One region of the Rhodomicrobium vannielii ATCC 17100 genome, then DNA from elsewhere that is predicted to be linked to it. Evidence: riboswitches for the same ligand, from Rfam matches in the RefSeq annotation. Region 1 holds a riboswitch; each other region holds the start of a gene.

The links. Region 1 has a riboswitch for cobalamin ahead of RVAN_RS09250 (energy-coupling factor ABC transporter permease). Riboswitches for the same ligand answer to the same signal wherever they lie in the genome.
Region 2: another riboswitch for cobalamin. It lies ahead of RVAN_RS12610 (cysteine-rich small domain-containing protein); the one in region 1 lies ahead of RVAN_RS09250 (energy-coupling factor ABC transporter permease).
Region 3: another riboswitch for cobalamin. It lies ahead of RVAN_RS03030 (TonB-dependent receptor plug domain-containing protein); the one in region 1 lies ahead of RVAN_RS09250 (energy-coupling factor ABC transporter permease).

What each region holds. Positions count from the first base shown of each region.
Region 1 is NC_014664.1:2,011,917-2,014,175, reverse strand. It holds gene RVAN_RS09255 (superoxide dismutase) at 1-286, shown strand, start outside; gene RVAN_RS09250 (energy-coupling factor ABC transporter permease) at 343-1,020, opposite strand; cobalamin riboswitch at 1,059-1,271, opposite strand; gene RVAN_RS09245 (short-chain fatty acyl-CoA regulator family protein) at 1,369-2,259, opposite strand, start outside.
Region 2 is NC_014664.1:2,728,196-2,730,454, forward strand. It holds gene gluQRS (tRNA glutamyl-Q(34) synthetase GluQRS) at 52-924, opposite strand; cobalamin riboswitch at 1,017-1,213, shown strand; gene RVAN_RS12610 (cysteine-rich small domain-containing protein) at 1,353-1,697, shown strand; gene RVAN_RS12615 (cobyric acid synthase) at 1,694-2,259, shown strand, end outside.
Region 3 is NC_014664.1:689,000-691,258, forward strand. It holds gene RVAN_RS03030 (TonB-dependent receptor plug domain-containing protein) at 1-1,193, opposite strand, end outside; cobalamin riboswitch at 1,299-1,487, opposite strand; gene RVAN_RS03035 (hypothetical protein) at 1,677-2,000, shown strand.

The DNA.
Region 1 (2,259 bases):
GAAGGAGCAGCTGAACACGGCCGGAACCAAGGTCTTTGGGTCAGGCTGGGTCTTCGTAACAGTCGATAAGGACGGCAAGCTGGCTCTCGTCGCAGCGCCCAATCAGGACACGCCGCTGATGAAGGGAACGCGCGTGCTGTTCGGCAACGATGTCTGGGAGCACGCCTATTATCTGAAATATCAGAACAGGCGGCCCGATTACCTGAAAGCGTGGTGGGACGTGGTGAACTGGAAAGCGGTCGGCGACCGATACGCCGCCGCGAAGGCCGGGGATCTGGATATTTAGCGAGCGATGGACAAGCCCGATGGAGAAGAGGCGCTCGAAAGCGCCTCCTTTTCGGCTCAGACGCCTTCGAAGAGACGGCGCTCCAGAAGGGCGTTGCCTTTCAGGTGGTGTAGGGCCTTGGCCACGGCGAGCACGCCGAGGTCGACCAGCGGCTCGACCAATATGACCAGCATGTAAGCACCGCCGAACGTGGTGATCTCGGTCACATTCTCCATGCCGAAACCCTGGCCGTAGAAGGCCCAGAAGGCCACCCATGCCACGATGCCCGCCTGATAGGTCGTCGAAAGAGCCAGTGCCTGCAAATATTTCAGCTCCACATAAGGCGTGTGCGGCGCGATAATGCGGCCCGCCACCGCCTTGATGCCGAACAGAGGCACGAGCAACGTGGTCACGTTCATGCCGTACTGAGGCAGATCGAAGGGCGCAAAGAACAGGCCCTGTACCAAGAGCCCGAGCGCGAGCCCTATCGCCGCCGGCGCGGCGCCGAAGATCAGGAACAGCGTCGAGCCGAGGATGAGATGAACCTCCGACACGCCGACCGGGTAATGCGGCAGCACCTCGAAGAATGAAAAGACAAGGGCGGTTGTCGCCGCGCTCCGCGAAAGCAGAGACAGCACTCCGCGTTCGCGCGCCGAATCATAGGCGAGTTTCAGGGCATAGCCGCCAGCGCCTGCTGCCGTGGCATAGCTCAGCCAGATTTTCCCGCCGTCCACGAGACCGGGTTCAATATGCATGGATTTTTCCTCTGCCGTCTCACCCGACGGCGCGAAAGGTTGATGTCATGCGCTCGGCCGGTCTCCTGACTCGCGGGTCGCTGCAACCTTCCGCCTTCCCGGCTGGGCCGAAGCCCGTGCCAGTGGCACCATCGAAAGTTACTCGCCGCTCACAGTCGCGGGGGCGGTCGGGGCTCTGGCTCAACACCATTCCCCGTTCCCGTTTCAGTTCGGATGCGACGCATCCAAACACCGTGCGCACCTGCAACACGCCGCCGAACACGGACAGCTGTCAAGCTGTTTGAGGACGGTTGCGGAGAAGTGTCAGTAGCCGGGAGGGATCTCACGCATGGTCGTGGCTCGGTCCGGTTATACAGACGCGCCAGCGTAGGGCAGGAAAGTGCTCCGATTTTCATTTACCGCGAGCGACCGTCCGATCATCGGGAAGGCGCGTTGCGGGCAGGACGGGCGCTCGCACACCTTGCATCCTGCGCCAATGGGCGTGGCAGCGGCGGGATCGTCGAGATCGAGCCCTTTGGAATAGACGAGCCGTGGCGCGTGGCGGATATCGCAGCCGAGCCCGATGGCGAAGGTCTTGTCCGGCTCGCCATAGCCGCCAACCGTATGCCGCACCGCGCGGGCGATCCATAGGTAGGTGCGTCCGTCCGTCATCTGCGCCACCTGTGTCAACGTGCGACCCGGCTGCGCGAAAGCCTCGTACACATTCCAGAGCGGGCATGCGCCGCCCACGCGTGAAAAATGGAAATCGGTGGCAGACTGGCGCTTCGAGATGTTTCCCGCGCGGTCCACGCGGATGAGGAAGAAGGGAACGCCTGCCGCTGAGGGCCGCTGAAGCGAGCTAAGTCGGTGGCTGATCGTCTCGAAGCCGACGCCGAATTGCTCCGCGAGCCTGTCGATGTCGTAGCGCGCGGCTTCGGCGGCAGCAAGAAAAGCGCGGTAGGGCATCAGAAGGGCCGCCGCGAAATAGTTGGCAAGGCCGATACGCGCAAGCGCGTGCGTCGCGGGCGAGCCCAGCGCCGCTTCCCTCGCGAGCCGGTTCAGCGGCTCCCCCATCTCAAGGAACGCGAGTTGCGTCGCCATTTGAAAGGCGCGCTGGCCTTGATCGAGGCGCGCGGAGAGGCGAAGCACGCGCTCCTTCGGATTATAGTCGCGGTTGGCCTGCCGGCTCGGAGCCTCTCCCTCGGGCTTTCTCACGCCGATGCGGACGCCGTGCCGCTGCTCCAGATAGCGCGCAAGCCC
Region 2 (2,259 bases), 720 kb from region 1:
AAGGGAAAGCGACCGCAATGCGATGGGCTTCGCGTCGCGCGCAGGCGGCGGTTACGCGAGCCGCATAGGGCTTGAGCGCGGCACGGCGGCGCTGGTCCAGTGCCGGACGCCATGGCCGAGGATCTCCGCGCATGGCACTGGCGGCATGCCCGGCGGCACGTCCTGCCCGAGAAAGGCGAGCGCCTGCCACAAGAGGCCGCTATCGGCGGGCGTGGGCAACTCCTGCGCGTGCGTTTGCTTGGAGAGCTTGCTGCCATCGGCGTTAAGCGCGAGCGGCAGATGCATATAGCGCGGCGTCGGCAGGCCGAGCAGCCGTTGTAGCACGATCTGCCGCGCCGTGTTGTCGAGGAGATCCGCACCCCGCACGACATCGGTCACGCGCTGAAAGGCGTCGTCCACGACCACGGCAAGCTGATAGGCGAAAAGCCCGTCGCGGCGCCGCACCACGAAATCGCCCACTGTCTCGGCGACATCCTCTCGCTGTGAGCCGAACACGCGATCCGCGAACTCCACGGTGCCGGGGGGCACTCGGATCCGCACGGCGGCATCCGCGCGCGGAGCGGTGAAGGCGCGGCATGTGCCGGGATAGACCGCGCTTCCAAGGCGCGCTAGGTCTGCGCGTGAGCAATTGCACCAGAACATGTGCCCGCTCGCCCGCAGCGCGTCGAGCGCCTCGGCATAAGCATCGAGCCGCGTCGACTGGAACAGCACCTCGCCGTCCCACTCAAAACCATAAGCGGCGAGCTGATCGAGGATGCGGCGCGCGGCTCCCGGCATCTCGCGCGGCGGGTCGATATCTTCCATGCGCACGAGCCAGCGACCGCCCGCCGCGCGCGCATCGCAGTAGCTCGCCACCGCCGCAACGAGCGAGCCGAAATGCAAGGGCCCCGTGGGCGACGGTGCGAAGCGGCCGATATAGGTCATGCGTTTTTGTCTCTCACGCCGCGCCGCCGCGCAAGCCTGTGGAGCATTGCAGCCGCGCCGTTCGTCGGGCTTGCCAGCGCGCGCCTTCGACCTATTTTAAAGAGAGCTTCGGTGCCCGTGCAAAATCGGGTGAAACGGGAACGCGGTCGGCGAATTTCGCTCATGCCGCGGCTGCCCCCGCAACTGTAGGCGGATGCTTCGATCAAGAGTCACTGGGCCGGTGCGGTTCGGGAAGGCGGTCGAGGCGATATCCGCAAGCCAGGAGACCGGCCGGAGCCGCGCGTTATCAAAATCGCGCACACGCATTTTCGTATCGGCGGAGGGCCGAAACGGTGCCATGCCATGCGCTAGCCTGCCGCGCCTCGTCGCCGGTCGCTCGCCTGTCATCGCCGTCCGCCGCCTCCGATGACACTCGCAAAGGCCGCGGCATGGAACCGAAAGACACCACCACAAACGAAGGCTTCAAGGGCTTCACCAACGAGGCGTGTCCGTTCCTGCCGTGCCACAAGGGCGTTCGCGGCAAATTCAATTGCCTCTTTTGCTATTGCCCGCTAATCGCCTACGAATGCCCCGGCCCTTACAAGGTCTACACCGACGCGAACGGCATGCGGCGAAAGGATTGCTCCGATTGCACCCTGCCGCATAACGGCCATCGCGGAAGCTGGAACTTCATCCAGAAATGGCTGAAGAAGCCGGAGATCTGGGACGGGCACGATCAGACGCGCGAATTCCGGCTGAAAGCGCCGCCGGTAGAAAACGAAACGGAAGAATGACCGCCGACACGATCCCCGCGCAGGCCGCCGAACTCATCGCCCGCATCGCCTATAACCCCGCGCCCGCCGGGCTGCCACGCCGCGCGCGCTCGCTGATGATCCAGGGCACCGCGTCGGATGTCGGCAAGAGCATGGTCGTCGCGGGGCTGTGCCGGGCTTATGCGCGGCGGGGTCTCGTGGTGCGTCCGTTCAAGGCGCAGAACATGTCGAACAACGCGGCCGTCGCCGCAGACAGCGACCTGCCGCCCGGCCCCGGTGGCGAGATCGTCTATGGCGAAATCGGCCGCGCGCAGGCGATGCAAGCGCGTGCCTCGAAGGCCGCGCCGTCGATCCACATGAACCCGGTGCTCCTGAAGCCGCAGACGGATATCGGCTCGCAGGTGGTGCTGCGCGGACGCGTGCTCGGCAACTGCCCCGCGCGCATTTATCACCACATGCGCCAGCGGATGATGCCCGCCGTGATCGACAGCCTCGACCGGCTGCGCGCGGAAGCCGACCTCGTTATCGTGGAAGGCGCGGGCAGCGGTGCGGAGGTCTATCTTCGCAACTCCGACATTACCAA
Region 3 (2,259 bases), 1.3 Mb from region 1:
TCAGCGGTTTCTTCCATGTAGTCGGCACCCGCTGTCACGGTCGCCCATTTCGTGATTTTCGCCGTGCCGAGATAGTCCACCTTCCAGCGGTCGCCGGTATAGGAGTCGTTGACGGCTGAACCACTGGACCATCCCCACTGATCGCGATCAAGTTTCATGCCTTGAATCGAAACCGTGTTGACGAAAGCGCCATCGAAAAGCTTGACCTCGGTGCCTACACGGCCGGACTGCTGGCTGTTTACACCGCGCGCGCCTGGCCATCCGTCTGGCGCCAGCCCCCAGGAATCGTAGGTGCTGTCGTAGTTATGCTTTTCCTCCAGAGCGCGCGCAGCAAAGAAGACTTTCACATCGTTGGAAAGCTTGTATTCGCCTGTGCCGCTGAAGGTCAGGTTGCGGTAACCGTCGTCTTCATTTCCAATCGCCAGAGCGGAATAGCCATCGCTGCGCACACTTTGCACGGTGAAGCGCGCATAACCGCGATCCGTGCCGTAGGCCGCGCTCGCCGTGCCGCGCTGGGTGTTGTAGGAGCCTGTCTCGCCGGAAGCCGTCATCGAAGCGCCGAGCACGGGGCGCGCCGTGTCGATTGAAATCACACCGCCGATCGCCTGACCGCCGTAGAGCAGGCTTTGCGAGCCTTTCAACACCTCGATGCGCTGGACATCGGTGGCGAGGATAGTTTCAAGCGCCGTCGTGACCTGCGTCCCGGTGGGATCGGATACATCCAGCCCGTCGACCTGCACCTTCACATATTTAGAAGCCGCGCCCCAAATGAAATAAGATGTTGTGCTGGCCGGCCCCGACTGCGCCACAGAGACGCCCGGCACCTGCGCGAGATAGTCCTGCACATAGGTGCGCGACTGCGCCTCGATCTGGTCGCGCGTGATGACCGTGACCGCGGAGCCGACCTTGGTAATGTCGGTGGGCACGCGGTTCGCGGAATAGATCACATCGCGTGACGCCTCGCCCGGCACCGCCTCTGCGGGCTCGGCCTGCCCTTGCGCAACGGCCGGGGCTTCCTTCTTTTTCTTCGGCGTTGCGGCTTTCTTCTTCTGCTTGTCGGCCTCGTCCTTCTTGACGACGACGGGCGGCAGGGTGTCCGAACGAGCGGCGGTTTGGGCCTGTGCATTCGCGGCGAGCGCGACAAGGCTGACGAGCGCGACGCAGGAGCGCGCGCGCGGATAGGAAACGGGCATTTTGGCCTCGCGATAACGTGACACGTCACCACGAACCAAAGTCAGGAACGCCGCGTATTGAGCGGATTCCAAGCCCCATCAGGACACCCCGCCCGACGTGTTCGCGCGTGACCACGGCTGATGGCAGGTCTCCTGGCTCGCGGGTCCAAGCTCCACGCCGCCTTCCCGGTTGCCCAGTGGCCTTTGGCGCTTCGCTCACCGCTTACAGTTGCGGGGGCAGCCGCGGATTGAGGACACCGTCCCTCACCGCGTTCCCTATTATCCTCACGTGAGGACCATCGCCTCATGGCATAGCTTGCGCGAAGCTTGCGTCGCAACCACGCAAATGCCGCAATGCGGCAAGTCTCGCGCAAGCTGTGGCGCGACGGCAACATCCCGCCATCGCGGGCCCCGACGCCGTTAACCATGCCCGTGCACGCATGATTAACGCTGCCCTGCTATTTTTAAGAAAATCGTTTGGTTGCGTGGAGGGAGGCGCGGGGCATGACATCGGCCGATATCATGCGTTTTGTGATCATCATCAGCCTCGGCGTGCTTGCGTTCATTACCTTTCTGGTGGCGGGCACACTGATCGGGCTGATGTGGCTCGAAAGCTGGTCCTGCGGGCATTGCAAGCAATATCCCGCCGGGATTTACATCCTTGGCGTGCTGGGCCTGTTGCTGCTCGGCTCGATGGGGCAAGAGGCAGGCGAAGCGCCGGAAACCTGGCGCAACTGGGTCAAGGCCCATATCCAGACCCTGATTATTCTGGCGCTGATCCTCGTCACATTCATGCTCGTCGTGAACTGGTGGTGGTGGTTCGGATAGGCACGGCCACGAGGACACGGATCACGCCCGATCCCGGTGCGGCTCGTTTCCGACGCGCAGTGACGGTGGCGGTCTGCGGCATTTGGCGAAGGATCAAAGCGACGCGGGGGCGGCCGAAAGCCGTTGATACCCGAAAACCGCTGGCCTACTGTCCGCTACGGCGTTCACGAGGACGCCCAAAATTCACATCTGCGCTGGATCGACCGTCCGGCTGCGGCAAGGTGAGCATTATAAAAACGGGCGTGGCTCAGCTTCGCGC